2 regions of the Sphingobacterium zhuxiongii genome follow, and region 1 is predicted to be linked to the other one. Evidence: riboswitches for the same ligand, from Rfam matches in the RefSeq annotation. Region 1 holds a riboswitch; the other holds the start of a gene.

The links. Region 1 has a riboswitch for thiamine pyrophosphate ahead of thiS (sulfur carrier protein ThiS). Riboswitches for the same ligand answer to the same signal wherever they lie in the genome.
Region 2: linked by a shared signal. The riboswitch ahead of GFH32_RS16105 (TonB-dependent receptor) and the one ahead of thiS (sulfur carrier protein ThiS) in region 1 are both predicted to bind thiamine pyrophosphate.

Annotation. Positions count from the first base shown of each region.
Region 1 is NZ_CP045652.1:1,366,799-1,383,463, reverse strand. Features, by position in the region: gene GFH32_RS06035 (PepSY-associated TM helix domain-containing protein) at 1-919, opposite strand, end outside; gene GFH32_RS06030 (TonB-dependent receptor) at 978-3,398, opposite strand; gene GFH32_RS06025 (AraC family transcriptional regulator) at 3,637-4,482, shown strand; gene GFH32_RS06020 (hypothetical protein) at 4,486-5,592, opposite strand; gene GFH32_RS06015 (calcium:cation antiporter) at 5,694-6,875, opposite strand; gene GFH32_RS06010 (Crp/Fnr family transcriptional regulator) at 6,974-7,534, opposite strand; gene GFH32_RS06005 (TonB-dependent receptor) at 7,720-10,038, shown strand; gene GFH32_RS06000 (PepSY-associated TM helix domain-containing protein) at 10,038-11,186, shown strand; TPP riboswitch at 11,332-11,429, shown strand; gene thiS (sulfur carrier protein ThiS) at 11,492-11,698, shown strand; gene thiC (phosphomethylpyrimidine synthase ThiC) at 11,723-13,537, shown strand; gene GFH32_RS05985 (thiamine phosphate synthase) at 13,585-14,139, shown strand; gene GFH32_RS05980 (thiamine phosphate synthase) at 14,121-14,753, shown strand; gene GFH32_RS05975 (thiazole synthase) at 14,746-15,519, shown strand; gene thiH (2-iminoacetate synthase ThiH) at 15,519-16,646, shown strand; gene GFH32_RS05965 (HesA/MoeB/ThiF family protein) at 16,650-16,665, shown strand, end outside.
Region 2 is NZ_CP045652.1:3,803,543-3,820,207, forward strand. Features, by position in the region: gene GFH32_RS16095 (acylphosphatase) at 1-266, opposite strand, end outside; gene GFH32_RS16100 (amidohydrolase family protein) at 299-1,462, opposite strand; TPP riboswitch at 1,628-1,759, shown strand; gene GFH32_RS16105 (TonB-dependent receptor) at 1,816-4,278, shown strand; gene dtd (D-aminoacyl-tRNA deacylase) at 4,317-4,775, shown strand; gene GFH32_RS16115 (nucleotide pyrophosphohydrolase) at 4,786-5,112, shown strand; gene GFH32_RS16120 (endonuclease/exonuclease/phosphatase family protein) at 5,132-5,890, opposite strand; gene ggt (gamma-glutamyltransferase) at 5,957-7,651, shown strand; gene GFH32_RS16130 (DNA recombination protein RmuC) at 7,681-9,003, opposite strand; gene GFH32_RS16135 (formimidoylglutamase) at 9,026-10,213, opposite strand; gene GFH32_RS16140 (NAD-dependent epimerase/dehydratase family protein) at 10,420-11,427, shown strand; gene GFH32_RS16145 (HAD-IB family phosphatase) at 11,443-12,738, shown strand; gene GFH32_RS16150 (5-formyltetrahydrofolate cyclo-ligase) at 13,114-13,692, opposite strand; gene efp (elongation factor P) at 13,759-14,319, opposite strand; gene GFH32_RS16160 (ABC transporter ATP-binding protein) at 14,370-15,032, opposite strand; gene lpxA (acyl-ACP--UDP-N-acetylglucosamine O-acyltransferase) at 15,007-15,801, opposite strand; gene GFH32_RS16170 (bifunctional UDP-3-O-[3-hydroxymyristoyl] N-acetylglucosamine deacetylase/3-hydroxyacyl-ACP dehydratase) at 15,812-16,665, opposite strand, start outside.

The sequences.
Region 1 (16,665 bases):
CCACTCCTAGATTAAATACGAAGGCACCAGACTTAGTGCGTTCGGAAACCCAAATGCCTGCATTTTCTTGTTCTGGATATTTTTCAAGTACTCGGTAGGCAAACGTAGCAACGTCGAGCGACTTTCGATTCTCATCATACTTTGGCATAATGTGATCAACATGCTCTCCCGATCCACCAAAAGCCTTACTCAATCCGTCACTTAGCGAATGGAAGAAAATAAAAATCCCAGTTACACTTAAAACAAAGCACAGTAGAAGTGAGTAGAATCCGTAGACATTATGTAAATCATAGTTCAGTCGTTTGAACTTTGCCTTCCATTTAATCGTGAAGGAATCATTTCTTGTTTTCTTTGTCCAACGCTTAGGCCACCATAAGATTAAACCGGTTATACAACCCAAGGCGAATATTATGGTCGAAATGGTGACAATCCAGTGTCCCATTTCGCCTGCAAGTACGGATGAGTGTAAATGAGCGGTAACAAAGAAAAAGTGCGCATTAGAATCTGATTTCAAAACCTCTGCGGTATAAGGATTAATATAGATGAAGGTTAGCTTTTTTGTCAACTTATGAAATGCTCGGATACGAATACTGCGGTTATCTTGTTGAAAAAACACCATCTGCGCAATTTGATAGTTAGGATCATATTGCTTTAGCGATTCGACAATCTTTTCCCCGGATGCTTTTTCTCTTCCGACTTCAACATAGCGAGCCTCCCCGGCACTATATTCCAATATCTCATCACAATAGACGATCAAAGTTCCCGTAATACATACGAAAACCAGTATGATTCCGGATATTAAACTTGGCCAGAGATGTAACCATGCGTTTAGTTTAGAAAACCATGATTTTCCCTTTTTCTTCGCGGGCACGCCCGCCGCTGCTGCATTTCCTGTCGATCTAAGTTTGAAGTTTGCCATGTCTTATTGGTTTAGGGAGCTGGATGCCTATCAACATCCAGCAGATTTGGTATAATATTTAGAACTTAAATGATAGATTTGCTAATATTTCAAATGGCTTTTGAGCTTTGCCATAGAAATCCCAATATTTGATATCTCCAAGGTTATTCAATTTAACTCCCACACGGTATTTCGGCTTGTCATAGAATGCTGTCGCATTGAATGTAGTATATGCAGGTACGGCAAACACTTCTTGTATATCTAAATATACCTTATCCACGTAATTAGCTCCTGCACCTAAACCGAAACCCTCAAGAGACCCTTGTAAAAATTTATACGAGGTCCAAATATTAGCAACGTTTTTTGGTGCCCAGTTTTTACGTTTATTCATGTTTGCTTCAATACTCTTAACATATTTAATGTCGTTGTAACCGTAGCCGAGAATAATATTCCAACCTTTAATCGGATTCGCAATAAAGTCAAATTCAACTCCTCGACTTCTTAATTTGCCATCTTGAACGTTTACGTCTGCAGAAACTAAGCGAAGCGAATTAGTGACGTCAATGTTGTAAAAACTCAATGAACTATTGATTCTTCCATCGAGGAATTCACCTTTTGCTCCGAATTCGTATTGATTCGCCTTTTCAGGTTTCCAATTCATCAAAACGGGCTGTATGCTTAAGTCATTATCGTTCGCTAAGCCTTGTGATGCAGCCATATTTCGGAAGCTATTCATGTAGTTAGCGAAGATGGACAACTGGCCTTTAATTGGCTGGTACACCAGTCCCAGTTTCGGCGAAACGGAAGTTTGTTCATACCCCTCCAAGGTTGTTGCAGTATTTTTCTTAGGGTCTTTATTTGGTGTAAAAGTATAAGCATCATCACTCATATGATGGTTTACGCTTAAGCTCAACATAACGAAAAGGCGATCTGCTATGTTTGTTACGTTGGAAACGTATCCCCTTAGATTTTTGTTACCAGATCGACTATACGAATCTCCTGGGCTTTGCTCGCCACGCGATTTCGCAATATCAGCTCTAGAAATTGGCGTCCAAAATGGATCTGCGATACCTACAGTGTCGAACGTTAGAAATGCAGGGGACATACTTTGGTCGGTATTTTTGTAGAACGAATAATCAACACCAGCAACCATTGTATTCTTTACATTGGCGACGAAATAGTCACCAACAAAATTTTGTTGTAATGAATTATAAGTCAAACTATATCGGTCGAAAATGCGATATCTTCTTAATATTTGCGAGTCATTTAAATAGGTGGGAACAAAAAAGATCGACTCTTTGTCTCCGCTTTGATTGAACTGATATGATGTTCTTGAAACCCAATGGTCGGAAATTTTATATGCAAGTTCCGTACTTATGTTCATATTGGCGCGAGAGGTTGTGATATCGTCGCTCAATAAAGCACGATTATAGGGCAGCGGGACTTTGTCCATCGTACCGTATGAAAGCTTTTCTGTATTTCGAATATACGCTAACAAGGTCTTCTCCGGAACATAGATATCAGCATCAAAGCTTACCGTTGTTCTATCGTTCGGTTTAAATAGTAAGCTGGCTGCAAAACCCATTGCTTGCTGTTTACCTGCATCTTGAAATCCGTTTTGGGTACTGCCCATGACATTAAATCTAGCAAGAGCTGTACGGTCTTTATTAAGAGGTGTATTAATATCGGCTGTCACACGGTTCATTCCCCAACTTCCTGTCGTATAAGCAACTTCACCGCGAAACGATTCAAATGGTTTTTTCGTTACTGAATTGACTACTCCACCGTAAGAGGTTACCTGCGCACCAAATAAAGTCGCTGAGGGACCTTTTATCACTTCAACACGTTCCACATTATATATTTCAACAGCTGTTCTAGGACTGCTTGGCAGTCCGTTACGCATCGTCACGTTAGCATTGAATCCACGTAAAAATACTTCATTACCGCTATCGTTCACACCGTTACTAGCCACTGCACCTGCCACTTGAGTCATAGCGGCATTGAAATCAGTAGCTCCCAACTCTTGAACCAATTCTTTAGTTATTACACTATAGACTTGTGCGTTTTGAAGGTTTGCCAAGGGCATTCTTGAAATATCATTCGTTTCTTTCCTAGCGAACTTATTCTTTTGAATATCCGAAACGATTACCTCTCTCAATTGATTGGCCTGCGAAGGAACAGTGATTTTTTCGACTTGTGTGGTTTGTCCATTCTGAATCTGAACAGGTATCTCGCGAACTGTATAGTTTGCATAGGTAATCATCAAAACATACTTGCCAGCAGGCGCAGAAAAGGAATACTGTCCCTCTGCTGTTACAGATGTTCCATATGCCGTACTTTTTAAATTAACCGAAGCATAAGATAATGGAAGACCATCTATTGTAAAAATTTCTCCTTCAATCTTGCCGTTCTGTTGTGAAAAACCAAGAATCGGGAGACAGATTAAGAGTAAAAGTAATTGAAAAATGTTGACGTTTTTAAAGGTGTAAATACTTTGCATATATTGTTTTTATTTAGAACAATTATAAATAATGGAGCAAATGTATTAGTTTTGGTTACCAGGAAATATCAAATTGCGAATTTTATTATATCAAAAAACGGATATTTTGAAGACCATTAGCATACAGCATTTTTACGAAGTAAATTCGTTTTCGAACCTTCTAGACTCTATCTCTAATGTAGATTGCGTTAGCGGTTATCATTTTCGAATTTTGAACAACGAATTTGTCAACGGGACAATGAAAACGCTAAATATTAACGATATTACCATTTGCTATCAAGAATGGAATATAAAATCTCCTTTTAAGTTAGCTATCGCACATCAACAGGAACTCATCAAGTTACAATTTGAGATTGAAGGTGATTCCAAATTTAGGAGTGCAGATCAGCAAAAAATTGATATCCCGAGCGGGCACTATCAGTTTATTTATATCCCTAACGCGAAAGGAGTTTTACATTATTCAACGTCTCGAAAAGTATTAGATATTCATATTCCTCTAGATCACATCTTAGCATTTCTAAGTTCGCAGGGATTAAGTGAAAAAGAAATACGGGACCATTGTAACTTAAGACATTTTAGTTTTTTCCATAATGCGCGTCAGATTACTCCTCAACAACATATTTTGATTCAAGAATTATTGAATCACCAGTATCAAGATGAGTTTGCGAAAGAATTTATTCGAATAAAGACCCTTGAATTGATTTTCTCGGCATTTAAAGACAATAATGTAGTCTCGACAGAATCGAGATGGCGCTTAGAGGACCGAAATATTCTAGCACATATAAAGAACTACCTAGACTGCAATTTCCAACAAGAGCTTCGACTGAAAAACATTGCCCGTCAGTTTGGGATCAACGAGAATAAATTAAAGAATGCTTTCAAGGAGCTTTTCCACGATACGGTGATCAACTATGTAAGGAAACAGCGTGTTCAACACGCACATCATTTACTGTTGCACAGCGACATGGATATTAAAGAGATCGCTTATATTAGCGGATTTAAGTATGCACATCATTTCTCGCAGGTTTACCTTCAACATTACCAACAACTTCCAAGTGCAACACGTCAATCTCTTAATCGCTAAAAACTAATTCATTAACGTTAATTCAGAACCAATTTTATTCGATATACTCTTCATTAAAGGCGGAATATTGTAGCGATCAAGATCTTTCCAAAATTCTTCAGTATAGCTACTTTTTTCTTCCAAAAACATCCAACGCTTATCATTGGGTTTTGATTGCTTGTACTGTTCTTTTGTTAAAAAGCTCCGTTCCATCACGTAGAATTCAGATGAGTAATCTCTTGGCATATGTCCGTGCTTCTTTTGTCGTTTCATCGACCCGGACACCGTTGATACTCGACTAATTAAATCGACAATAGATGGGTTTTTGAAGTTTTTCCCGTGATAGGATTCTGATCTTGTGACCTTGTTAACGTCGATTTGTATCCTAAAAAAACTAACATGAGCATTCTTCCCTGGTGGGAGCACATTATAGAAAACCTGTGTATTTCCATCGGCTCCTACTTGCGCATAGCCCATCGCTAAACCTTCCTTCTCGATTACGGTCCGATTTCCATTAGTCGTTAGAGTTGCGCCCTTTATTTTTCCAACGGCTTCCAATAAGCTCCTCCCTTGAATTGCAGCAACAGAAGGTTTGAGATACATTAATGATCCTTGCGTATCTTTCAATTCTTTGTTTGCCTCCTTGTTACTGAACAAACGATATTGATGCAATTCCATCTTCGTCTTCCCTTTGTTCTTATTAATCGGGATGTAGTAACTTATAATACCATCGTATAAATAACGAGAACGATTATTGAAGGTTTCATATTCTCTAAAATAACCTTTCAGAACAACGTAGTCATATTTTTCACGATCTAGTGCTTGTATTTCTTCTAAAGCAACACTTCGAGCTTGCATTTGAATAATGCTAGACTTCATAAATGCTGCATTGGAAATCTCCAGATTTAAATAAGAAATATGATTCAAGGTGATTGTTTTTGACTGATAGTCCGACAAAGAATCCAAATACACCCAACCATTTAAATCCGAAGAGCCTATTAACATTCCTGCATCCGTATAGATATTAACGCCCGAAATTGGATTATTACTCAAGCTATCGACAATCTTAATTTGTGCAATGGCAGAGAATATTGAAGAAAAAAAGATCAAGAAAAAGATAGAAATTCTCATATATGTATTGGATTCATCTGAGCTAAGATATACAATTATGAGAATTATCGATTAGTCTATTAACATTCTTTAACCTTAATCTTTTTTCGCAAAACTAAAATCTAAGGATTAAATATCAACATCATAAATATAATAAATAGCGCGATGTGCATTAATCCTACAATTGGTGAAGTTCTTCTGCCTAAAAAGGTCATCAAACTCAGTAATAGAGTTAATACGAACATAATGGTTTCTGCACCTGACAAACCAAAGTGTACCGTCTTCCCAGATATCAAACCAACGATTAATACAGCAGGAACAGTTAATCCAACGGTAGAAACAAATGCTCCATGGCATAAGTTAATGGCACGTTGAAATTCATTGTTTAATGCGGCTTTTACGGCTGTCATCGATTCCGGAGTAAATACAATGATAGCAATCAAGACGCCTCCCAAAGAGATTGGTAGTTTTGCTGCTTGAATTCCATAATCCACAACTACCGCCATTTGATGTGATAATAAAACAATAGGTAGTATCATTCCAAGTAGCAGAATTGAACGGATGATAATCTCCGATGTATTGGATTCGGATTTTTGTGAATTCACGGCACCGTCCGACATTTTCTCTTGTTGCAGTTCTGCAAAACGAATCTCCATCTTGCCCAGAGCTGGTTGAACATAATGATGACTATATTTAGTCATTTGAAAATATAGAAAAGCGGCATACAATAAAGCGACTAAAGCGGAAAGGATAATTGCCTGTATCGTGCTAAAGGCTCCATCGCCAGCGCCTACAATAAAGTTTGGAAGCATCATCGAAATCCCTCCTAGCATAATAATCATACTATGATAAGCCATTGCACCTTGGACGTTGTATTCTTGCTCGCCGAACTTCAATCCACCTAATAATAAGCATAAGCCCATCACAAGGTTCATAATAATCATCATCACCGAGAAAATTGAATCCTTACCAATCGTTGGATTATCCGTTGGTCCAAGCATGACAGCGGCAATTAAAATCACCTCGATTGAAACTATGGAAAGTGTTAAAATTAAGGTTCCGTAAGGCTCCCCTAACTTATGAGCTAACTCGTCGGCTTCCTTAACGACGCCAAATGCCGCGCCTATAATAGTTGCAAGCAATATTCCAAATATGCAGATGGCGGTCATATTGTTCATTTGCTCGTTCACTAAACCGTGACCGAAAAAGGTAAAACCAACAACAACCAACCATATTAATCCTAATCGAATCCAAGTTGAATTCGGGATGAGTTCCTTAAAAGATAATTTCTTTATTGTATTCATGATGCTCTCTTATGCTTTACAAATTTTGAAAACCTTGCAAAAATACGTGCTCCAATTCGGCTCGAAATTATCCTGGGATAATTAAAATTCAATAAAAACTACTTCTCTTTTCGAATTCTACTCAGGCTGACGGGTGTCATACGAAGAAATGAAGCAATGTATTTTAGTGGTATTCGCTGTAACAATGCAGGCGACTCCATCAATAGTTCTTCATAGCGCTCCTTTGCAGATTTAAGTTGGGAAGAAATCCATCGTCTTTCCATCTTCAACAACTCGCCTTCCACAATGACTCGCCCAAGATTGGCGATATGAATATCCTTTTGATAAAGACTTTTCAATGTCTCCATTCCAATAGCATACAGCGTGCTATCTTCCATCAGTTCGATATCTTCATAGGATTTCAAATTCTCTACATAGCTGCGCATCGATAATACGATATCTCCTTCGAGTCCAAACCAAAAAGTAATGTTCTGATCAGGTTGAGGTGAATACGCTCTCACCGAGCCTTTAGTTAAGAAAAACACTTTACGTTCTAATCGATCGGATTCCAATAAGATATAGCCTTTGGGATACGTTACACGATCCATTTGACTTAAAAGCAGTTCCAATGATTCTGGGGGTAGTTCATAGAAATTATTGATAACCTGCTCTATTGTCATTGTTTGCGATTTATTAACCAAATTGGTTTTAAAAGAAATATACTCTAAAATAAGGTATTTGTTTAAAATGGATGTGCTAAAGCTCACTTTCTAAGAAAAATTTCAATTTATTTTTTTGATTATTCAAATACTTTATACATTTGCCTAATTTAAAATTGGTCTAAATAAACAAACATCTACCCTATATGCGCCAAATTGGACTCCTTATAGTTTTTGCCGTTATTTCTCAAGTTGTTGTTGCTCAAACTCTCAACGTATCTGTGCAGAATCAAAATAAACAGCCTATAGCACATGCTAATATTCTAGTCAACAATAAAAATGTAGGGTATGTTAATGTCAATGGGCAAATAACTTTAGACTTAAGTACCTATCAAGCTCCTTATAGAATTCAAGCTTCTTACATTGGTTATAGTACAAGCACGAAGACTATTACAGCGCTCGGTACACAAGACAGTCTCATTTTTGAACTATCCGATAAGAACAAGTTAGATCAGGTGGTTGTGACTGCCGGCAGAAAACCAGAACACTTGTCAACTGTCCCCTCCTCCATTACCATTTTAACTGAAAAGGAAGTTCAGGCGCAAAGTCAAATCAACAACAATTTATCTAATATTCTTGGCGCCACGGTTCCCGGATTGGGAACAGCTACAAATAAAGCCACCAATTCCGGACAAACGTTAAGGGGCCGTGCGGTATTAGTACTTATAGATGGTATCCCACAATCGACACCTTTGATGAACGGTGCGAGAGACATTCGTACAATTGACCCGAACGTCATTGAGCGCGTAGAGGTTATCAAAGGAGCGACCTCCATCTACGGAAATGGTTCTGCAGGAGGTATCATAAACTACATCACAAAAAAGAGTCCTGAAGAATCGAAGTTAATCCAAGGTATAAGTAGTGTTCGTGTCGGCAATAACCCACTTCATAGTGATGAAACTATGGGTTACAAGTTCTCACAATTATTGTACGGACGCAAAAACAAATTTAGTTATACGCTGAGTGGATCGACAGATTATACCGGTCTGCAACGGGATGCTGATGGGCTACCCTTAGGTCAGACAGATGGTTTATCCAATTCTTACCAAAACAACGCCTTTATCAAACTAGGCTACGACATCGATTCAACCTCCTCTATCGTTGCCTCTTACAATTATTATAACAGTAACCAACACGCTAAATACATCAGTCAAACCGGTAAATACGATCTCAATCCTACTATTGGCATCAAAGGTGTAGATCCAGGTAAACCGACGGGAACTCCCTATAATCATAATGCAATGATTAATTATAACAAGTCGGGGATATTTGGAGAAAGTTCATTGCAAGCCACTTTGTACTATAATACCTTTCGCTCCATGAATCGTTACGTCGAAAAAGGAACAGCGTGGTTTGGCCCCGGTCAAACACAGATTAACTCCGAGAAAAAGGGCGTTCGATTGAATCTAAATACGCCATTCCAGATTTTCAAATCAGCAGCCGAATTGACCTATGGATTGGATTTATTAAACGATGTTACTGATCAAGATTTAACAGATGGACGCGTCTATATTCCACATATGAATATGTTTAATCTAGCACCTTATGCGCAATTGAGATTGGATATTGTCGAAAATCTTATTTTGAAAGGCGGGGTTCGGTATGAAAATGCCACAGTGAAGATCGACGATTTTAATACGATAGCATCTGGACCCAATAATGAAGGAAGTATTGCCGTTAAAGGGGCTAAGATACCTTACAAAGGCGCCACCTTCAACGCAGGACTGCGATTTAACAAATACGAGATTTTCAATCCTTTCGTAAGTTTCTCGCAGGGCTTTGCCATCAATGAGCTTGGACGTATTGTACGACGCGCAACTGACAGTGATTTAGATAGTATAAAAACTGATCCGATAATCACCAATAACTACGAAATAGGATTTTCCAGTCACTATAGCATCTTTAACCTCACCGCGGCATACTACTATAGTGATTCCAAACTGGGTGTAGAACTAGTAGATCAAGGAAATGGTATTCTAGTTGCACAACGCTTACCTGAGGTAGTACAAGGTTACGAAATTGCACTAGATGCTCGTTTAAATAAGACGTGGACTGTCGGAGCAACATACGCTTATGTCGAAGGTAAATCTGAGCAGGATAATGGTACAAAGACATACTTAAACGGCTCAAGAATCGCTCCTTCAAAAGCGACAGCCTATCTTTATTACTCACCGAATGATAAGCTAAACCTACAATTGCATTGGCTTTATACGGGCTCGAGAGATCGCTTTGCTGTCAATGACAAAGGCGTTTATAAAAGCTCTGAAGGTTCTGTATCATCTGTGTCGATGTTTAATTTAGCTGGCTCTTATCAATTTAATCAAAAATGGTCAATGGGATTAGGGGTAGAAAATCTATTTAACAAAGATTACTATCCAGTAGTTAGCCAATACCGCGCATTAGATGCAGAATACGTCAAAGGAACAGGCACAACGGCTTCATTAACGCTTAACTATAAATTTTAATGTTTAAAACAGTATCCCTTTGGCTCCATAAATGGATGGGCATACTATCTGGTATTGTCGTTTTTATACTCGGCATCACCGGCTGTATTTATACCTTCCATGATGATCTGAAGTTGATCTGCTATCCGCAAAAATATATTTTAGTATCGCCAGGACAGGCACAAGCGCTAAGTTTAAGCGAGTTGTCTGCAATTGCGAACAAGAGTCTTCCTGATGGAGAGAAAGTATCACGTGTGGACTTATTCCCTGCAAAAAACCGCTCTTGGATATTTCGGGCTCAAGCAACAGATGAGAATGCATTCGGACACTGGAACTACTATACTTATTCCAAGAGAGTATTCGTCAACCCCTATACTGGTGAGGTGTTGGCTATCGAGAACTCAAAAACTGAGTTTTTCCAATTAATGCTTCAATTGCACATGAATCTATTATTGGGAAAGAAAATAGGTCATCCGCTAGTAGCCTACTCGACTGTACTATTTGTTTTCATAATGTTGACCGGCGTTATTCTATGGTGGCCAAAGCGCTGGAAAAGCAATAAAATTAGTCGAAGCTTCTGGCCAAAATGGTCCGTTAATTGGAAAAGATTAAATCACGACCTACATAATATCATAGGCTTCTATTCCTTGATTCTGGGGCTTCTTATCGGAATCACAGGTTTGTTCTTTAGCTTCCCGGCGTTCAAAACTTGGGCAGGCGATCAACTTGATAAGCTTACTTCAGGTAGCACTGCGATTGAAAAAATTGAGCCACTCAACATTCAATGGGGTAATAATCCTTTAGACGATGCGCTTAGCAATTTATTAAAAACATATCCTAATTCTGGGATGATGTCAATACGCCTCAGAAAAGAAGATGCTGCAAGTTTTGATATACAAATCCGACTAGAGGAACAAAAGACAAACAAATTCAAGTGGTATTATTTCGATAAAAAAGCTTTGACATTAGATAAAGTCATCAGTCATGACAAGCAGACAGCGGGTGAAAGGTTAGGGTCTTTAAACTTCGATTTGCACACTGGAAATATTGCAGGTTGGCCTACGAAAATACTAGCCTTTATTATTTCCCTTTTCTGCGCTAGTTTACCTGTTACTGGGTATATTATCTGGATTAATAAATCCAAAAAAAGAGTAAAAAGGAGAATTTAACGACGATAATTGCCGCTGTAAAAATCTTATTTCTCACCCGTGAAGGCCTCCCTCGAAATGTAGCAAGTTGCCATCCATTTTTATATCACTTTTACACTCTCCATTGAAGAAATAATTGCTTATTAAAAAAATATGTCTAATTTAGTCTTGACTTTAGGGGTGTCTACATTGTTGTAGGCTGAGATTTTACCCTTATAACCTGATCCAGATCATACTGGCGTAGGGAAAAGTAAGATGTCAACATGGGTGCCGTATGCATCGATGTAGCCATTCCTAAAGTTTTTACCCAAAAAAACATTTTAGGAATGGAACTAACAATAAACAATCAGTCCAAGTTTTACGAAAATATACCTGCCAATTTAGCTGCTTTGCTATTGGCTGAATTCGGCACTTTACGAAAAGGAATAGCTGTTGCATTAAATCATCAAGTTATTCCAGCTAGCGCATGGCCGAATACTCCCCTATCTGATAAAGATCAAATTCTCATCATTACTGCAACGCAAGGCGGTTAACTTCTAATCCAATCTAAATACGATATGAAAGAACAAACAATTTCAACGCAAGCTTTTCCTAATTCTAAAAAGATTTATCTTTCTGGCGAATTATATCCTATTCGTGTCGCTATGCGCGAGATTTCACTTAGTCCAACAAAACTAAGCAAAGGAGGAATAGAAGAAAACCCTCCGATAACGATATATGATACCTCGGGGCCCTATACGGATGCGCAAAAGAACATTGACATTCGCAAAGGAATCGATCGAATTCGTGAACCTTGGATACTCGATCGTGAAGACGTTGATATCTTGGCAAACATCAGTTCGGATTACGGTCAAACTCGTTTGAATGATGCTAGTTTAGATCAACTGAGGTTTGCCTATAGTCATCGCCCTATGCGTGCGAAAGCGGGGGCCAATGTTTCTCAATTATACTACGCGAAGCGAGGCATTATCACTGCCGAAATGGAATATGTTGCAATTCGTGAAAACCAACGAATTGAGCAGCTCGAAAGTGCTACACCTGGAATGGAGCAACAGCATATTGGTGAAAGCTTTGGCGCTCAAACGCCAAAGAGTAGAATAACTCCTGCCTTCGTTCGTGATGAAATTGCCGCCGGACGAGCCATTATCCCAAACAATATCAATCACCCAGAGAGTGAACCTATGGTGATTGGCAGGAATTTTCTCGTAAAAATCAACGCCAATATCGGGAATAGCGCTGTGAGTTCAAGCATTGAAGAAGAAGTAGAAAAGGCGGTTTGGGCATGTCGATGGGGAGCGGATACGATCATGGATTTATCAACCGGTAAAAATATACATGAAACTCGGGAATGGATCATACGTAATTCTCCTGTTCCGATCGGAACAGTGCCAATCTATCAAGCGCTAGAAAAAGTAAAAGGAATCCCTGAAGATCTAACCTGGGAAATATTTAAAGATACCCTGATTGAACAGGCAGAACAAGGTGTTTCTTATTTCACAATACATGCTGGCGTTTTACTACGCTACATCCATCTGACAGCGAAACGCGTTACTGGTATTGTGTCTCGTGGGGGGTCTATAATGGCAAAGTGGTGTTTATTTCATCATAAAGAAAACTTCTTATATACGCATTTCGAGGAAATCTGTGAGATTATGAAGCAATACGATGTAGCTTTTTCACTAGGTGATGGCTTGCGTCCAGGGTCTATTGCCGATGCGAATGACGCGGCGCAATTTGCAGAACTAGAAACCTTAGGTGAACTTACTAAAATTGCTTGGAAACACGATGTACAAGTAATGGTTGAAGGCCCAGGTCATGTCCCGATGCACATGATCAAAGAAAACATGGAGAAGCAATTGGAAGAATGTGCCGAAGCACCTTTTTACACCCTAGGTCCATTAACCACCGATATTGCTCCCGGTTATGACCATATTACCTCCGCAATTGGGGCAGCTATGATTGGATGGTATGGTTGTGCAATGCTGTGCTATGTTACCCCAAAAGAGCATCTTGGTTTACCAAACAAAAAAGATGTTAAAGATGGCGTAATAACCTACAAATTGGCCGCTCATGCAGCCGATTTAGCAAAAGGACACCCAGGTGCGCAATATAGAGATAATGCGTTAAGTAAGGCTCGATTTGAATTTCGTTGGGAAGATCAATTCAATCTTTCGTTGGATCCAGATACGGCTAGAGAGTTTCATGATGAAACATTACCTGCCGACGGGGCTAAAGTTGCTCATTTTTGCTCCATGTGTGGCCCTAAGTTTTGTTCAATGAAAATTACACAAGAAATAAGGGAAGCTACAGAAGAAGGAATGCTAGCGAAGTCTAAAGAGTTCATCGAGTCAGGAAAAGAGATTTATTTATAATGATTGTTATCAGCAATGAATTTCCCATTGATGGAGAAGTCAATACGATGAGGCAATTACTCGAACTTGGCGTTATACTACACATTCGTAGACCCTTGATAGACAGGGGAAACCTAGCAAAACTGATCGTTGCACTAGGCACCGAAAATCTCAGTCAAATTGTATTACATCAACAGCATAGTTTGGCCGCCGAATTAGGGATTAATCGCTTACATTATAATAGTCAACATCGTAGTAAGATCGCCGAACAAGCAGCTATTGACAAGTTTAAGTATTCAACTTCAACACATGACATAAATGAATTTAACGCATTGACTGGCCCTTGGAATTATGCCTTTTTAAGTCCAATGTATGCTAGCTTATCTAAACCCGGTTATGGTGTTTCTACCTCTGTAAAACATCAAATAACTGAACGTCAAAATAAGCGCGTTAAATTGATTGGTCTGGGCGGAATTGACCAACATAATATGGCAGAAGTCCTAGCCCTGGGAGCTGACAACATCGCCCTCATGGGAGCTATCTGGCAAACAAAACAGCCAATTCAGTACGCTATAAAATGTCAACAAATATTAAAAAACATTCAATGCCAAAAGGAATATTAGAGTTACCTCGATTAATGTTTATCTCTGCTGGCGACACCGCAGATGCGCAATTGCACGGAATTCGCTTAGTCTTAGATCAGGGTGTTCAGTTTATACAAATTAGATGGAAGAATGCTAGCATTGATGAACTAGAGGACCTTGTCAATCAAGCATTCCAAATTTGTAAATCTTATAATGCACTATGCATCGTTAATGACTTTCCGAGTATTGCAAACAGCTTCCACTGTTCGGGGGTACACTTGGGTCTAAACGATGAATCGGTAATTGAAAGTCGCAAACTTCTAGGATTCGAAAAAATCATTGGTGGAACTGCGAATACACTTGCCGATCTAAACCAACGAATTCAAGAAAAATGCGATTATATCGGACTTGGCCCCTATCGATTTACTTCAACCAAAGAGAAGTTAAGCCCCATTTTGGGTCTTCGAGGCTATAGAGAAATTATCGCACAGCTTGAATCGAACCGCATCCCGCCAATATATGCCATTGGTGGAATACAACTAAACGATGTAGAACAACTGCGCGCATCGGGGATTTATGGGGTCTCTATGTCGAGTTATTTACTAAAAAATCATAAACAGATACCACAACTCAACCAATATCTTTATGGATAATTTAAATATCGCCAACAAAGAATTCACTTCACGCTTGTTTCTTGGTACTGGTAAATTCGGTAGTTACAGGCAAATGCAAGAAGCAATTCGCACTTCTGAGTCGGAACTAGTAACCTTAGCATTAAAACGATTGGATCTCAAAAATCAAGAAGAGAATCTATGGTCATCTCTACAGCTTCCAGGGGTGAATCTACTTCCGAATACATCGGGTGCTCGAAACGCTAAAGAAGCAGTACTTGCGGCTCAACTAGCAAGGGAAGCGATGGAAACGGATTGGTTAAAGTTGGAAATTCATCCAGATCCTCGATATCTCCTTCCCGACCCTATTGAGACATTAAAAGCAACTGAAGAACTCGCCAAGCTTGGCTTTATCATCCTACCCTATATACATGCAGACCCTGTTTTATGCAAGCATTTAGAAAGCGCGGGAACGGCTGCTGTTATGCCATTAGGATCGCCGATTGGAAGTAATAAAGGATTAAAAACCCTCGACTTTCTAGAGATTATTATTGAACAGACTAGTGTGCCAGTCATAGTGGATGCTGGTATCGGCGCGCCTTCAGATGCGGCAAAGGCTATGGAATTGGGAGCCGACGCTGTATTAGTCAATACAGCGATTGCAGCAGCTAAAGACCCAATTGATATGGCGGATGCGTTTCGCTTAGCGGTTATCGCTGGTAGAAAAGCGTTTTTATCAGGATTAGATTCTGAACGTCGCGCTGCTGAGGCTTCAAGCCCGCTTACTGCATTTTTAATGGAGGATTAATGATGTCAGAAAAACGATTTCAAGATATTTTCAATACATATAACTGGGAGACTGTTCAGCAGCGCATTTATAGTTGTACAGCATTGGAAGTGGAGCAAACATTGAGAAAATCTAGAAAAACATTAGATGACTTTCTGATTCTACTCTCTCCAATTGCAGCTAGCTATTTGGAAGAAATGGCACAACAAGCTCAGTCATTAACACAGCAAAGGTTTGGCAAAACTATTCAGCTTTTTGCGCCTCTATATTTAAGCAATGAATGTCAGAATATCTGCACGTATTGCGGGTTCAGTATGGACAACAAGATCAAAAGAAAAACCCTCAATAATACGGAGCTGTTATTGGAGGCAATGGCCTTAAAAGCGATGGGTGTCGAACATGTTTTATTGGTAAGTGGCGAAGCTAACAAAGTAGTGGACAGCGTCTATTTTGAAAATGCCTTAACGTTACTAAAACCGCACTTCTCTCAAATATCGATTGAGGTACAACCCCTAGAAACCGAAGCTTATCGAAGCCTTCGAGCAGCAGGTTGCCATGCGGTTTTAGTATACCAGGAAACCTACCATCAAGAAGTCTACAAGCAATACCATCCAAAGGGGAAGAAATCAAATTTTGAATATCGATTAGATACACCTGATCGAATTGGTTATTCAGGAATTCATAAAATTGGTCTAGGGGTCCTATTAGGTTTAGAGGACTGGCGCATTGACAGCTTTTTCAACGCTGCCCATATAGATTACTTACAGCGTAAATATTGGCAAACAAAGTATTCGGTTTCATTTCCAAGATTGCGTCCGGCTCAGGGAACAGTTGAACCGAATTTCATTATGGAAGATCGCGACTTATTACAGTTGATCTGCGCCTACCGAATATGGAACCCAGATTTAGAGATTTCTATTTCTACACGTGAACGTGAGTTATTTCGAAATCATATCGTACAAATCGCTGCCACAAGTATGAGTGCTGCCTCAAAAACAAACCCGGGAGGCTATGTAGTTGACCCTGAATCCCTCGAACAATTTGAAATCTCCGACGAACGGAGCATGGAGTCCATCAAGAATATGATAAAAAAGGTAGGCTATGATCCAATAATGAAAGATTGGGATAAACTTTACAGTGGAATTTGATCTATGAATCAACAAGAAA
Region 2 (16,665 bases), 1.9 Mb from region 1:
ATGGCTTCGAAATTCGAAAAGCCTTTAAGTTCTGTAGACTCTGTAACCTGTACTTCTTCTACTTCTGCATCGTAAGGGCCTTCTTTACAGAAATCCAAAAGAAAATCTAAAGCTAAGGCATCTCCTTCGGCCTCTATATAAACTGCCCCGTCTGCTTGGTTAAAGACAAAACCTTTAACCCCTAACTGATCGGCAACTGCTTTTGTAGAGGCACGAAAGTACACTCCTTGTACTTTACCCTTAACCAAGATGTTCAAATGCTTCATGGTTACAAAGGTATAAGAAGAAATAGAAAAATCTATCGGATTCGCTTAACTTTAATTTTAGGATCCAATTTAAAGCTTTCCATCCCCTCAAGTAGTACTAAGCCTGGTTTTTTACCTTCTTCTAGCGACCCTAATTCATGATCGATATTTAGGGCTTTGGCACCATTGATAGTCGCCCATTTGATCGTTTCATTGAAATCAAGATGTGGATATTCAGCATGAATAACTTTCAACTCATCCAAGATATCTAAAGAAGTGTTGGAAGCTAAGCTATCTGTACCGATAATAATTTCATGACCTCCCAAAAGGAAGTTTTCCACCTTTGGTAGCTTGTTCTCAATATAAAGATTCGCTTTTGGGCACAAGCAGAAATATACTTTACGGCCCATACGATCTACAAAGTCAAGATCTTTGATTGACGTATAGGTATTATGAACTAAGATTAGTTTGTTTTTCGTTGGTATATACGGTAAAAAGGATTGCAATGAGTTTCTAGCTTGAGCACGGAAACCATCAACAGACAGCTTCATTTGCTTATAGAAATCTAGAAATTCACCCTTATTGTATCGGAACAATTTGTTCTCCTCATCGCTCTCCTGGTTATGGATACTAATGATATTATCCTCGCCAACGACCTTCTTAAAGGTTTTAAAAAGAGTTTTTGAGCAAGAGTAAGGTGCGTGAGGTGTAATTGAAGATCGTTTGTAGTCAAAATGGAATTCTATTTCTTTGGCTTGATCGATACGTGATTCTACATCAGCATCAGCCAATGCCATCACTTCCACAAAGGTATGATACTGAATTGGGCTGTTTTCTTTGACTTTCGCAGAGACCGCCGAATTTGCATGATCACCAACAGCCTGAATACCGTTTTCATACATGGCTTTATCTGCCGCTTCCATCGCCTTGTCAACCGATTTCTCTTTCGCTCCGCGCTCATTCATCACTTTCATCAGGAATTGAGGCAAGCCTGTATGTTGAGGAACAAGTCCTTCCATATGAGAAAGTTCAAGATGACAGTGTGCATTTACGAAGCCAGGAATGAGGGCTCCTTTTAAGAATTCTACTTTTGAATCGTCGACTTCACCTTGGTTGTAAATCCCCTTAATTACTCCATGGTCGTCCATTGCTACGATTCCTTTTTTTATTGCAGGGCCAGTTACTGGAAATACAATATCAGCAGCATAATACTTCATAAATTTTTAAAAACCGTTTTTTAAGTTAGCGTAATTCACCCCTGAGGGTTGTATTAGAGCCAATTTACAAAAAAATCAATATATGTTAACTAATAAAATAATAATTACAAATTTGTTACAGTATCGCTTATATTTTGTTTAAAGCTAATAAAAGGTTAGTTTTGTATTATCAATTAGGGGTGCCTTGTTGTTCGACAACACAAATAAAGGCTGAGAATATACCCAGCATACGGTTCCATGAATCGTTGCGTACCTGATCTGGATAATGCCAGCGTAGGGAAAAGGGAGGTTAAATAAATGCTATTGTAACCCCTTGCAATAGTGAGGTTTAACTCATTTACACACAAATTAACATGTTAAAAAAGGTATGGGCAACAATCGCCTTTTGCCATCTGATTATGTGGAGCTTTGCTCAACATGCATTGACTGTAAGAGTCATCGACAAAGATCAAATCCCGTTAGCTGGAGCTACCGTTAAATTAGGCGAACAAAGCGGCACAACGGACCCAAATGGAACACTCGTTTTTAGAAATTTAACGACAAAAAAAAATTTATTACAGGTAACATATATAGGTTATCAAAATTATGTTAAGGAGGTCAGTGCTAGCGAACAATCCCAAATTATCGTTCATCTAAATGAGTTCTCCTATGTTGCGGAAGAAGTTTTTGTGACTGCCACTCGTGCCAAAGAAAACGCAGCAACAACTTTTAAAAACATTAGTAAAGAGGATATTCGCAAGAATAACCTTGGTCAAGACATTCCTTTCTTGATTAACCAGACACCTGGCGTCGTTGTAAGTTCAGACGCTGGCGCTGGAATCGGTTACACCAGCATGACTATCCGAGGCTCGGATAATGAGCGCATCAATATTACCTTAAATGGTATTCCCTTAAATGACGCAGAAAGCATGGGTAGCTTTTTCGTGAATCTACCGGATTTCGCATCTTCTATTCAAAGCATCCAAGTACAACGTGGTATTGGTACATCGACAAATGGAGCCGGTGCATTTGGTGCTTCCCTGAATATCCAAACAGATGCCATGGAACCGGAGCCCTATGCTGAACTAAACAACGCATTCGGATCATACAATTCTTGGAAAAACACCTTAAAAGTAGGTACTGGATTAATTAATAATAAATATGCATTTAATGCACGCTTATCCCGTGTCGTTTCTGATGGTTACATCGAACGCGCTAGTTCGAACTTAAAATCCTTCTATGTTGATGGAGGACTCTATACAGACAAGCACATCTTAAAAGCTACTGTTTTCTCTGGAAAAGAAAAGACCTATCAATCATGGTATGGAACACCTGAACCTTTAATTACTGGCGACTATAGCCGACTGGAAGATTACGCTGCAAACATGGGACTATACAGCCCGGAAGAGATCAGCCGACTAAAAGATGAGGGAAGAAAATACAATTACTATACTTACGATAATCAAACGGATAACTATACGCAAACCCATAGTCATTTACAGTATACCTATGCTGCGAATGATAAGCTAAATTTAAATGGAGCGCTACATTACACACGCGGAGCAGGATATTATGAGGAGTTTCGTCCAGATGATAAATTAGCTCATTACGGCATGGCGGATGTAACGATCGGCTCAAATACAATTAAAAATTCGGATCTAGTTCGTCGCAGATGGTTAGATAATCATTTTTACGGGTTAACTTACTCGGCAAATTATAAACCAAGTAGTGCGCTTAACTTTATTTTTGGGGGCGCATATAATCAATATCGCGGTAAGCATTATGGCGAGGTAATTTGGGCAAAGTATGCGTCCGACAGCAATCTTGGTGATCGTTATTATTATAATGAAGCTGATAAAAATGACTTCAACTTTTTCGCAAAGGCAGATTACAAGTTGGAAAAATGGTTATTCAACATTGACTTACAATATAGAAACCTTTATTATCTTGGTGAAGGAGATGATGACAAAGTCAAAAACCTATACTTTAAAGACAATCTCAACTTCTTTAACCCCAAAGTTGGTGCTACGTTCTTTTTAAATTCGAACAGCAATTTGTATGCTTCTTACGCCTATGCTAGCAAAGAACCTAAGCGCTCCGACTATGTAGAGAATCCTTTAAATGAATTTCCAAAGCCTGAGAAAATGCAGGATATTGAAGCGGGCTATCGCTTCAGGAATCAACAATTTAATATTGGTGCGAACGCTTATGCGATGTTCTATAAAAATCAATTAATCCCAACCGGTGCGCTGAACGACGTTGGTGCCGCCTTGCGTCAGAATGTTGACGATAGCTACCGAATTGGCTTTGAATTAGATGCCTCCTGGAATATCAGTCCTCAATTCGTATGGGGAATTACCGCAGCATTGAGCCAAAATAAGATTAAGAATTTTAAAGAGAAAATCTTAGTCTATGACAATGAAAATGATTGGAACTATGTTGGTGAAGAGGAAATCTTTTATAAGTCGACGACAATAGCGAAATCACCTTCAACCGTCCTGTCAAATATATTCACCTACAAACCAACAGAAGAACTTTCCTTTAGTTTATTAAGTAAATATGTTTCTAGAATTTATCTAGACAACAGCACTGCCAAGGAAAGAAGTATTGACCCTTCATTTGTGAACAACTTCCGGGGTATTTATACCTTCTCTGCATTTGGAATTGAAAGAATAGACTTAAACCTAGCTGTAAATAATATATTCAACAGTAAGTATGAGACAACGGGATATACTTGGGGACAAAAATTCGAAAGTAAAGGAACCCGAGATTATTATAATTTCTACTATCCACAAGCGGAAACTAATTTTATGTTAGGCTTGAATATTCGTTTTTAAGGATTGGGAATTCGCTTTAAACTTTATATTTTTAGCGAATGCGAGCAGTAATACAACGAGTAAGCCATGCTAGTTGCACGGTAGATGATCAAATCACGGGCAAAATTGAGCATGGCTTGCTTGTACTTATAGGTGTCGAAGATGAAGACTCCACAAGCGATATGGAATGGTTGGCTCAGAAAATAGCTAATCTGCGTATCTTTTCCGATGAACAGGGATTGATGAACAAATCCGTTCAAGATATTGACGGAAACATCCTTCTGATTTCACAATTCACCTTATTTGCGCAAACAAAAAAAGGTAATCGTCCTTCTTTTATTCGAGCGGGAAAACCGGAAAAGGCAAAACCAATGTATGAGGCCATGGCTCAGTATCTACGCGATTTGCTACGGAAAGAAGTTCAACTAGGGATATTTGGCGCTGACATGAAAATCGATTTACGCAACGATGGTCCAGTGACAATTATGATGAATACAAAAGACAAAGACAACTATTAATAACCTCGATATGACAATAGCAGAAGCACAAACAACCGTTGATAATTGGATTAAAACAACTGGAGTTCGTTACTTCCATGAATTAACCAATACCGCCATGCTGATGGAGGAGGTCGGAGAAGTGGCTAGAATAATGGCGAGACAATATGGTGAACAATCGTTCAAATCGTCTGATAAGGAAGTAAATTTAGCCGATGAGATGGCAGACGTTTTATTTGTTTTGATTTGTCTTGCAAATCAAACTGGAATTAACCTCACAGATGCTTTAAATAAGAATCTCGACAAGAAAACAAATAGAGATGGAGAACGACATAAAAACAATGAGAAGCTGAGATAGCTTCTCATTGTTTTTATGCCTATTTGAACTCTATTTCTGCGAACAATGGTAGATGATCCGAAGCTTCGTTTTCTTTACCTCGCTTATAGCTTTTCCATTCGAAATCCACATTATCCAAAAGCATAATGTAGTCAATCTCGCTGTGCGGATTTATATTAGGGAATGTCGGCCCGTTCGAACTTACATTCCTTTTGAAAAACTGCTCTAATACTTTAATAGATTCTGAATTAGGCTTTGCATTTAGATCTCCAACGAGAATTAATGGGCTACTATAAAGCTCCGCTAACTCATTGATAAAATGCGCTTGAGCAACTCTATTCTCTTCATGCAAATCAAGGTGTGTATTCGCTAAAGAAACACGTTTACCGTTCGGAAGTTCAACATCAATAATGGCTAAAGAACGGTTTTCACTTGCAACAGGCATTGGAAGATCATATCTCCTCTTCCCAACAATCTTATGCTTCGATAGAATTAAAGTACCGTAGTATCCTTTCTCTAAATTGATTCCCTTAGAAAAGTAGTAATCCATATTGGTTAATTCAGCTAGCTTTTCCGCCTGATTGACCATCTCTGAACGAGATACATTGATATCAACCTCTTGAATCCCTACAATATCTGCTTCAGATTCGATAATCACCTTAGCTATCGCTGGCAAATCAATTATATTTGGTTTGGCTGGTGGATTCCCATGATGGATATTATAACTTAAGATTTTCACAGTCTGTGCGGTACCTCCTAAGGATAGGCTTGCAAGGATAAATAGAAAGAAGTATTTCATATTTTTTGATAAAGTCTGAAGGTAATTATATTCAAGTAATAATGCCAAATTTAATATCTTTAACACATGAAACTATCGAATATCTTTTACTTATTATTCATTAGCTTTTTTCTTAGTTCTTGTGCGTCAAAACAAAATACGGTCGAAGAACAACAGGAATTTAGCAATGGTGCTGTAGTGACCGCACATCCTATCGCGTCTGAAGTTGGAGTTGCTATTCTGAAAAAAGGGGGAAATGCAGTAGATGCGGCTATTGCCGTTAAATTTGCACTTGCTGTAGTTTATCCAAACGCCGGCAATTTGGGTGGCGGAGGTTTCATGGTTTATCGCGATAAGTCGGGGTTTGTCAATTCCTTAGATTTCCGTGAAAAAGCTCCTCAGAAAGCTCATCGAGATATGTACTTAGATCAAGCTGGAAATCCTATTACGGATTTAAGTCTTTACGGTCAATTAGCCTCTGGTGTACCGGGCTCGGTTGCTGGTATGGACGAAGCTTATAAGAAATACGGCAAATTACCTTGGAAAGAATTACTTCAACCAGCTATAGAACTCGCATCAAAAGGATTTCCAATTACTGAACAACAAGCCGGAGAATTCAACCGCTATCAAGAACGGTTTAAGAAGCATAATCCAAATGGCGCAGCAATCATTCGCGAAGCTTCGTGGAAACCTGGGGATTTGTTTATTCAATCAGCACTGGCTGAAACTTTAAAGCGAATTGCAGAGCAAGGTCGCGATGGATTCTATAAAGGCAAAACTGCAGACTACATTGTTGCAGAAATGAAACGAGGTAATGGAATCATTAGTTTGGAAGATTTAGCAAATTACCAAGCGGTATGGCGTATTCCTATCGTTGGAACATATAAAGGCTATAAAGTTACTTCAATGCCTCCCCCATCTAGCGGAGGAGTTGCATTAATGGCCTTATTACAATCAGTAGAAAAATATCCATTAGCAAAATGGGGCTTCCAGCATGACAGCACCGTTCGCGCGATGGTAGAAGCAGAACGCCGCGTATATGCTGATCGCGCAACTCACTTAGGAGATCCTGATTTCTATCGTGTACCAGTTAACGAACTGACAAATGCGAAGTTTAATCAAGAACGAATGGCGAAAGTAAGTTTAAAGAAAGCAACCCCTAGCGATCAGGTAAAAGCATCAAAATTCCCTGGATATGAATCAGAGGAAACGACACATTATAGTATCGTTGATAAAGAAGGAAATGCAGTCTCATTAACAACAACGATTAATGGTTCATATGGATCTTTAGTTTGGGTTGAAGGAGCAGGCTTTTTATTAAACAATGAAATGGATGATTTCTCTGTTAAACCAGGCACACCAAACATGTATGGTTTATTGGGCGGAAAGGCAAATGCTGTAGAACCTGGAAAACGTATGTTGAGTGCAATGACGCCAACAATCATTGAAAAAGACGGCAAGTTAAAGATGGTCGTAGGAACACCGGGCGGATCAACTATTATTACATCCGTATTCCAAACTATCCTCAATGTACTAGAATTTGACATGACTGCTCAAGAATCTGTTAGCGCTGCGAGATTCCATCATCAATGGAAACCCGAATACATTGATGTTGAAGAACAAGCAATCGACTCGAAGACTAGAGCAAGTTTAGAAAAAGATGGTTATAGTTTAAACAAAAGAGGTCCTATTGGACGTGTAGAGAATATTGTAGTATTGCCAAACGGTAAACTACAGGCTGGAGCTGACCCTAGAGGTGATGATAAGGCCGCTGGTTATTAAAGAATAAAGGGCTGTCAATTGACAGCCCTTTATTCTTCTAGAAATTTATCATTTATCTGCTTATTTGCCTTAGCTCCTAGTACTTTTAAAGATTCAACTTTCTTGATTACATTTCCAGGCCCTGAGGATAGCTTCTTCATTGCATCCTCATGTTTCCCAGATGCCTTTTGAAGGAAAAGCTGGAGTTGATCCATATCATCTAAAAAGCCAACAAACTTGTCGTAAAGTAATCCTGCTTCCTTGGCAATTTCCAATACATTCCTATTTTGTCTTTCTTGTTTCCAGATGCTAGCAATTGTTCTCAAAGTCGCTAATAATGTAGATGGACTTACAATTACGACACGCCTATCCCAGGCATCCGAAAACAGTTCAGGTTTATGATTAACAGCTAAACTCAATGAAGACTCTATCGGAATAAACATCAGCACAAATTCAGGAGATACAATCTGATATAAAGATTGATAATCCTTGGCGGAAAGCTCCTTTACATGATTCTCGATAGATTGAATGTGTTGTTTGATAAATAGAGATCTATCTTCATCTGTATCTGCATTAATAGCACGTTCATAAGCAACTAACGATAACTTTGAATCAATGATCAAGTGCTTTTCATCAGGAAGATGTATTACCGCATCTGGCTGAAGTCGCTTTCCCTCACCATCAATAATAGCAGCTTGCAGTTTGTATTCTTGATCTTTCAACAAGCCTGATCTTTCCAAGACACGTTCAAGAATCACTTCTCCCCAATTCCCTTGTCTCTTATTATCCCCTTTTAGCGCTTTTGCGAGATTATTTGCTTCATCCTTAATCTGCATACTCTGCTGCATCAATTGCTCCACCACACCCTTTAAAACACTCCGCTCAGCAGACTCTTGCTGGTAGGTCTTCTCTACTTTCTCCTCAAAAGATTTAATCTTCTCTTTTAAAGGGTCTAAGATTAAGCTGATATTCTCTTGATTTTGCTGAGTGAACTTTAACGTCTTTTCTTCAAGAATTTTGTTTGCTAAGACTTGGAACTCGATATTGAACTGTCTTTTCAGATTCTCAATCTCCACTTTCTGTTCCGCGAATTTATCTTGCTGCGCTTGCAGATAAGCATTCGTACCTTCTAGTGTTCGTTCAATTGCTTGACGATTACTAACTTCTAAAGACAACTCCTGAAGCAATCTATCTCTCTCTCCAGTAATTATCCGTTCTCTTTCCTGTAGTCTTCCCTGCTCTATTTGCAATTGTTGCTGGTCATACACGATCTTTTCATGAACAGGCTTACTAATCGACTGTCCATTACGCCAAAGCGCATAGGCAATGATGACCAGCAAAATAAAGATGATCACTAAATACAAACTCTCCATTTCAGTTAATTAAATAAGGCTACTATTGTAGTTTTTGATGTGTTTTCCACCATAAGTCTGGCATTTCGCCTGACACGGCTAATTGGTAATCCTCATATCGACAAGGAACTAGATAAAAGCGTTCATTGACTGATTTTGAACCAAAATATGGGACCTGCATCCACCAACGATCTGACTTTTTACTTTTAACAAAGACCAACTCATAGTCTTCGGCCTCTAAAGTCGTACGATAGATCATGTAATTTGATTTAGGATACATTGGAGCATCCTTTTTACGACCATAGTAACCATCGACAAAACACCAAATCATTTGGGAAATCAACATTGCTGTTTGTCCCATTGGATCGAAGCTTGGATTGTATTCGTAAAAACCTACCGAAGAACATTTATCCGACATACCTGCATATCGTGCTAACTGGCAAGCTTCATCACCATATAGTCCATTTGGACCCGCGTTCGCATTTCCACCTGCCTCAGACGCACGGATAGCACTAATATCGAAGCTAACCATATCCGCAGATCTTATGATGGGTTCCGCTTGATCCAATTTACCTGAAAAAGCCCCTAAGCGCAAAGCGCTAAAAAACAGCTTATCATACATATTGATCGATTCTTTGCTCACCAAATATGTCTGATAGCCAATATTGCTTAGGTTAAAAAGATAATCTGGTTGGTGTAGAATGATATGATTCAGAAAAGTATTTGAATTTAGACTGGTATTTTCACTATAGTCCTGATCTAAATCGAATTTTGAATCAATGATAGCGACTTCAACCCGCTGCTCTAGATTTTCGTAGGCAGTATATTGTGCATAAGTCAAATCATGCCCTCCTCCAATAAGGATCGGTAGGATATCATGTTTGATTAATTCCTCTAAGACTAATTTAACCGCAACGTAAGTATCCTTTATTGTTGCACCTGCTCTGATGTTTCCTAAATCAACAACCTTAACCGGGTAATCGCCTTGATAAAGTTCATATAAATGGCGTCGAACTTGATTTGCTCCTTTAGCAGCCCCCTTGTTATTCACTGCAGCACGATCTTCCTCTATTCCGATGATGGCCATATTAGGCTTTTCATCGGCATCAAAGAGCTCAGGAAAACTATCGATATATTTTTCGATGGTCTTACCAAACTGAGAATTATAGTAAGTCGTTTCTTCACCTAGATCAGCTAGGGAGATGGGGCTTAGAAAGTCTGCTAATGTCATATATTGCGCTATTGCTGAAAGTATTTGTTTCTACTTCCTTGGATTTTAACAAAGATGCATTTAATAAATAAAAATTACTATGATGAATTTATCAACAAAAAGTTAGGAAGTCTGTTCTTTAAAGAGAATTCCCGGATAAAATAATTACTCGAAAGTCAGAGGTACGTCCCAAAAGGACTTGCATAGGACTATTCAATAGATTATCTTTGAGTTCAGTAATTTTCAACAATAAGTTAGGCGTGATTTTAGTTACAGGTGGCACAGGATTTTTAGGTTCAACAGTTTTAAAACACCTTATTGACGGCGGTGAGAGTATTATAGCATTAAAACGTGCTACTTCAATTATTCCCGACCACTTAAAGTCCTCTTCTTTAATACAATGGGTAGATGCAGATATTACTGATTATTTTGCGCTGGAAGATATATTCCCTACTATCCAACAGGTATACCACTGTGCCGCGAAAATCTCTAATCATAAGGAAGACGCACAGGAAATGTTTCAAACAAACATTGAAGGCACTAAACACATCGTCAATCTATCCTTGCTATATCAAGTTCGTTTAGTTCATGTAAGTTCGATCGCTGCCTTAGGCACGAATAAACTCGGACTACCCGTTAAAGAAACTGACAAATGGGAATACAACCGAAAAACTTCTAACTATACCCAGGCGAAATACGACAGCGAAATGGAAGTATGGCGTGGTATTGTTGAAGGGTTAAATGCTGTTATCGTCAATCCTTCAATCATTATGGGAGTTGGTCCTGGAGAAAATGGCTCAAGAAGTATCTTTGAAGTTGTAAAAAAAGGTAACAAGATTTATCCATTAGGATCTGTTGGTGTTGTAGACGTCGATGATGTCGCACAAATAATGATCAAGTTGATGAACAGCAATATCTCTGGTGAACGTTTCATCCTTAATTCCGAAAACATAAGTAATCAAGCATTACTTACCAAAATAAGCGATTACATGCAGAAGCCTCGGCCGAGTATTGCTGCTAGTCGTATGCTTCTTTCGATGGCCTGGCGACTTTCGAAACTAGCATCTTATATAAATGGTAAGCGACCGACCTTAACCAAGGATGCGGCAAGAGCAGCCAATAAAAAGCTTGAATATGACAACTCTAAGATTACTAAGACGCTAGGTATTACATTCAAACCTTTGGATACGACCTTGAAAGAAGTAATCGACACCTATTACTCGAAAACAATCTAAACAACAACAAAAACCGTGAAAAATTACTACATCATTGACTTCGACAGCACATTTACGCAAGTTGAAGCTCTAGACGAATTAGCACGAATTTCATTAGAAAACAATCCCAATAGGGAGGCTATCTACGAGGAAATAGAACGTTTTACCAACCTAGCTATGGAAGGTAAGATTTCATTTCGTGAGAGTCTTGCAGGGCGTGTAAAATTATTGGAAGCAAATCGCGATCACCTAGCTAAATTAATTGTGCATTTGAAGAAGAAGGTTTCCAAATCCTTCAGCCGTAACAAGGAGTTCTTCAAGGACAATTCAGATACTGCTTGGATTGTATCCGGTGGATTTAAAGAGTTTATTACGCCAGTAGTAATGCCTTATCATATTAAAAAGGAAAACATCTATGCCAATACTTTCAAATTTGATGAAGAAGGGAATATTGTCGGTTATGACGAACACAATCCACTTTCCGATGAAGGGGGTAAGGTTAAGCTCTTAAAACAATTAGAAATTCAGGGCCGCATATTCGGTATAGGTGACGGTTACTCTGACTTCCAATTGAAAGAATCCGGATTGATTGAAAAATTCTATGCATTCACTGAAAATATAGCAAGACAGTCTGTTACTGATAAGGCAGATCATATTGCACCTAGTTTTGATGAATTTTTATACGTAAATGACCTACCAAGAGCTATCTCTTACCCTAAGAATCGCATATTATGTCTTATTGTAGGTGATGTTCCTGAAATTGCTGCTCATATCTTAAAAAGAGATGGATTCTCAATCCGTGTAAAGGAAACGTTTGAAGAGAAATATACAAAAGATGTCGGAATGATCTTATTAGGTTCAGATATCAGTATTTCTGACGATCAATTGGCAAGGGCAGATAAGCTGAAAACCATTGGTTTTTTAGGCGATGTTAAAGGACATGTTTCAAAAACAATCTGTAATGAAAAAGGGATTGTTGTATTCGATGATAAGAAATTGAAGAAAAGGAACTCTGAATTTATACCACGTCGTATGGCAGATTTCATTAATAATGGAGATACAGATCAAAGCCGTAACTTCCCTAATATGTTATTACCAAAGCTTACGCGTGCGCATCGCTTACTGCATATTCACAAGAACGTTCCAGGAATCATGGCACAAATAAACAATGTGTATGCAGAGAATAACATTAATATATTCTCACAGTTCTTAATGACACGTGGTGATATCGGTTATGCAGTTACCGACATTGATGCCGCATATGACAAAAAGATTCTGAAGCAGTTGAAGCAAATTGAAAATACGATAAAATTTAGAATACTTTACAAGTAAAAAATAAAGGGGCTTTCCAATCGGATAGCCCCTCTTTTTTAACCATTTCTAGTTAAGGTTATATGAATGAATCTTCCTTCTATGATTCTCGAACTTTAAGAAAGAACGTGTCTAAAAAGCTAGTGTTAATCTTTTGACCAATAATCTATATCATTAGCCAGTTATATGCTTGATTAAGCATTACAGGGAGTAAATAACGAAATTGAGTTAATCATAGCTTCTTAGACAACGTAATTTCCATTATGTTAGAGATCTACGATCTGTTACTCCATCAACTTTTCAATGCAAGCATTTAAGTTACCTTACGTTAATAAAACGTGCAATGCAGGGCTAAATTATTTAGATAGAGATCCAATTTGCAATTTGTGGACTATATTAGCCTAGTAAATAAAATGTTTTACCTGGAGTAAACAGCAAATCGATCGGTACATCCCATTCGTTTACATCCTCAATAATTTCCACAGGTTCAAAATATGCGATCCCTAATTTGATAACTTCCGCTTTACAGGTTGCCAGAAAACGATCGTAAAAACCTTTCCCATAGCCCACACGGTTACCCTTAATGTCAACCAACAACAACGGAGTCAACACGGCATCAATTTCCTTAGCCTCGATTTCTTTTGCTCCGCTAGGCTCTGGAATACCCCAGTCATTAACCAAAAGCACAGTGTCCGGTTCAAGTTGATAATGTCGAAGCTCATTGGTTTGAAAGTTGGATATGGAAGTTACCAAATTGATTTCTGGATATTGCTTCCAAATCCACTTAATAAACGGCCATGTATTGTATTCTTTAAATTTTTCGATAGCTAGATACAGATGTAGATAGCGAATACTTGTCCAATCGTATTGCTGCAGTTGTTCCAAAAGTTGATGATCCATTAAGGTCAATTCATCTTTTGTTAAGGAATTACGTTTCGCTTTATAGATCTCTCTTAATTCTTGCTTCTTCATCATTATCAAAAAAAACGGCCTTGAAGCTGGAGAGCTAACAAGACCGAATAATCAACCTAAACCTAAATATTATTTTACACGTTCGATGTAATCTCCGGTACGTGTGTCAACTTTAACTTTATCACCTTGATTAATAAACAAAGGCACATTGATTTCAACCCCTGTCTCCACAGTTGCTTTTTTCAAGGCATTTGTTGATGTATCACCTTTCACCGCTGGCTCTGTGTAAGTAATCTCTAATTCCACGTTTTGAGGAGCTTGCGCCATAATAGGCTCATCACTTTCAAAAGCAACAATTACATTCATACCTTCTTTTAAGAAACGAGCAGTACCACCAAATAGCAATTTAGGAATATTGAATTGTTCGTAGGTCTCATTATCCATCACCACGAAAAAGTCTGCATCATCATATAAATATTGGTAGTCATTAGTCTCTACACGTGCAATTTCAACCTCTTCATCGGTTCTAAATCTGTATTCCACTAATTTACCGGTCTTCACATTACGCATCCTAGCTTGGTAGAATGCACGTAAGTTTCCTGGTGTACGGTGGATAAACTCCTCTACCGTTACTAATTCACCATTAAAACGAAGGACGTTCCCATTCTTTACGTCTGAAGCTTTTGCCATAGTCTATATAAATTATTGGTCACAAAAATATAAAAAGTAACCCAAATTGTCTATTTAAAATCCATTATTTCAAGATATGCGTTGCAAAATGCATACTCATGTTCTTGATTGGATCCAATGATTAACAGGCGATCTTTTGAAGTAGCTTCAACAAGATCTAAATACCAACGTTCACCTTCCTTGTCCAAATTACTTGTAGGCTCATCGAGAAAAAGAATCTGACTATTCGCACAACAAGCTAAAACCAATTTAACACGCTGTTTCATCCCCGAAGAAAAATGACGAATTTCCTTTTGGAAAACCTGTGAACCAAAGCCCAAACGTTCTTTGACAAGCTCCATGTTAAATCCTTCCAAATAAGGTTTAAATTTAAAGTGAAAATCAATCAGCTCAAGCAGAGTAAACTCTTCTATCATTTCGACATAAGGAGCCGCAATACCGGTATGTTGGTAAATATCTTCTACATCAATTGGAGAATTCACTGAATGATAGGCCAACGTCCCTTCGCTCGGGGTTAAAGATCCAGATAATACTTTTAATAAAGTAGATTTACCCGATCCATTAGGACCTAAAATAGCATAACGATTTCCAAAAGAAAAGGTATAATCGACATGCCTAAAAATCCATTCTCGATTATACCTTCTACCAATATCTTGTAGAGTTATTTTCAAATAATCACAATATAAATTAAATGCCTGATCGACCTTGTCCAAAGCCCTTCACAACACCACGGTTGGATGCTCTAACAAAACCTAAAATTTCATCTCTTAATTCCGTTGCCTCGAATTCAGCTTCAACGATATCTAAGGCTTTACCTAAGTTACTATGTTGAACAAACAACACGCGGTAAATGTTTTGAATTTCATTGATTTGCTCATTGCTGTAGCCTCTTCTTCTCAAACCAACAGAATTGATTCCTGCGTAAGATATTGGCTCACGCGCAGCTTTAATATACGGAGGAACATCCTTCCGAACGAGCGTACCACCCGTCACAAAAGCATGTGAACCGATCTTACAAAACTGGTGTACCGCAACCATACCTGCTAATACCACATAGTCTCCTACAGTGATATGTCCGGCAAGTGTACTTGAATTTGAAAAAATACAATTGTCGCCGATAAAACAGTCATGTGCGATGTGGCTGTAAGCCTGAATCAAACAGTTCTTTCCGATTACCGTTTTAAAACGATCTTTCGTTCCTCTATTGATTGTAACACACTCGCGAATGGTCGTATTATCACCAATTTCCGCTGTGGTAACTTCACCTTCAAATTTTAAATCTTGAGGTTCACCAGAAATAACCGCCCCTGGGAATATTCTACAATTCTTGCCGATGCGTGCACCATTCATGATGGTCACGTTCGAGCCAATCCAAGATCCCTCGCCGATTACCACATCTTTGTGGATCGTGCTGAAAGGTTCAATGACAACATTCTGTGCTATTTTCGCCTCAGGATGTATATATGATAAGGGTTGAATCATTACTTTATTATTATCCTTTTACCTTCACGATTTGAGCCATTAATTCAGCCTCACTCACCACTTTGTCGCCAACCATTCCAACACCTTTCATACGCGCAATACCGCGACGAATGGGCTCTAACAACTCACAAGTGAAGATAACTGTATCACCAGGGACAACTTGATTCTTGAATCTTGCATTTTCAATCTTCAGGAACAAGGTCAACCAGTTTTCCGGATCAGGTACCGTATTTAAAACCAAAATTCCTCCTGTTTGTGCCATTGCTTCAATTTGCAAGACTCCAGGAAATAATGGCGCACCAGGGAAATGCCCCATAAATAAGTCCTCATTCATCGTCACATTCTTTAAACCAACGACGTTCGTTTCAGAAAGCTCTAAAATCTTGTCGATCATTAAGAATGGTTGACGGTGCGGAAGGATATTCATAATCTGAACCGTGTCATATACCGGAGGCGTATTCGGATCATAAACTTTCACGTGTTTTTTGTTCTTCTCGCGCTTCATCTGTGCCTTAATACGTTTTGCAAATGCCACATTTGCAGCGTGTCCAGGACGAGCCGCCATAATATGTCCTTTAATCGGCTTGCCAACTAGGGCTAAATCACCAATCATATCTAACAATTTATGACGAGCAGGCTCATTTTGATGACGAAGAGAAATATTATTTAAGATACCTTCTTGAGCAACCTCCACGCGTTTATGGAACAACACCTGTAGTTTCTCTAATTCGCTATCTTCAATTTCCTTATCAACAATGACAATGGCATTTGACAAATCACCACCTTTAATTAGGTTTTGACTAACTAAAGCTTCTAGTTCATGTAAGAAACAGAATGTACGAGATGAAGCAATTTCTTTACTAA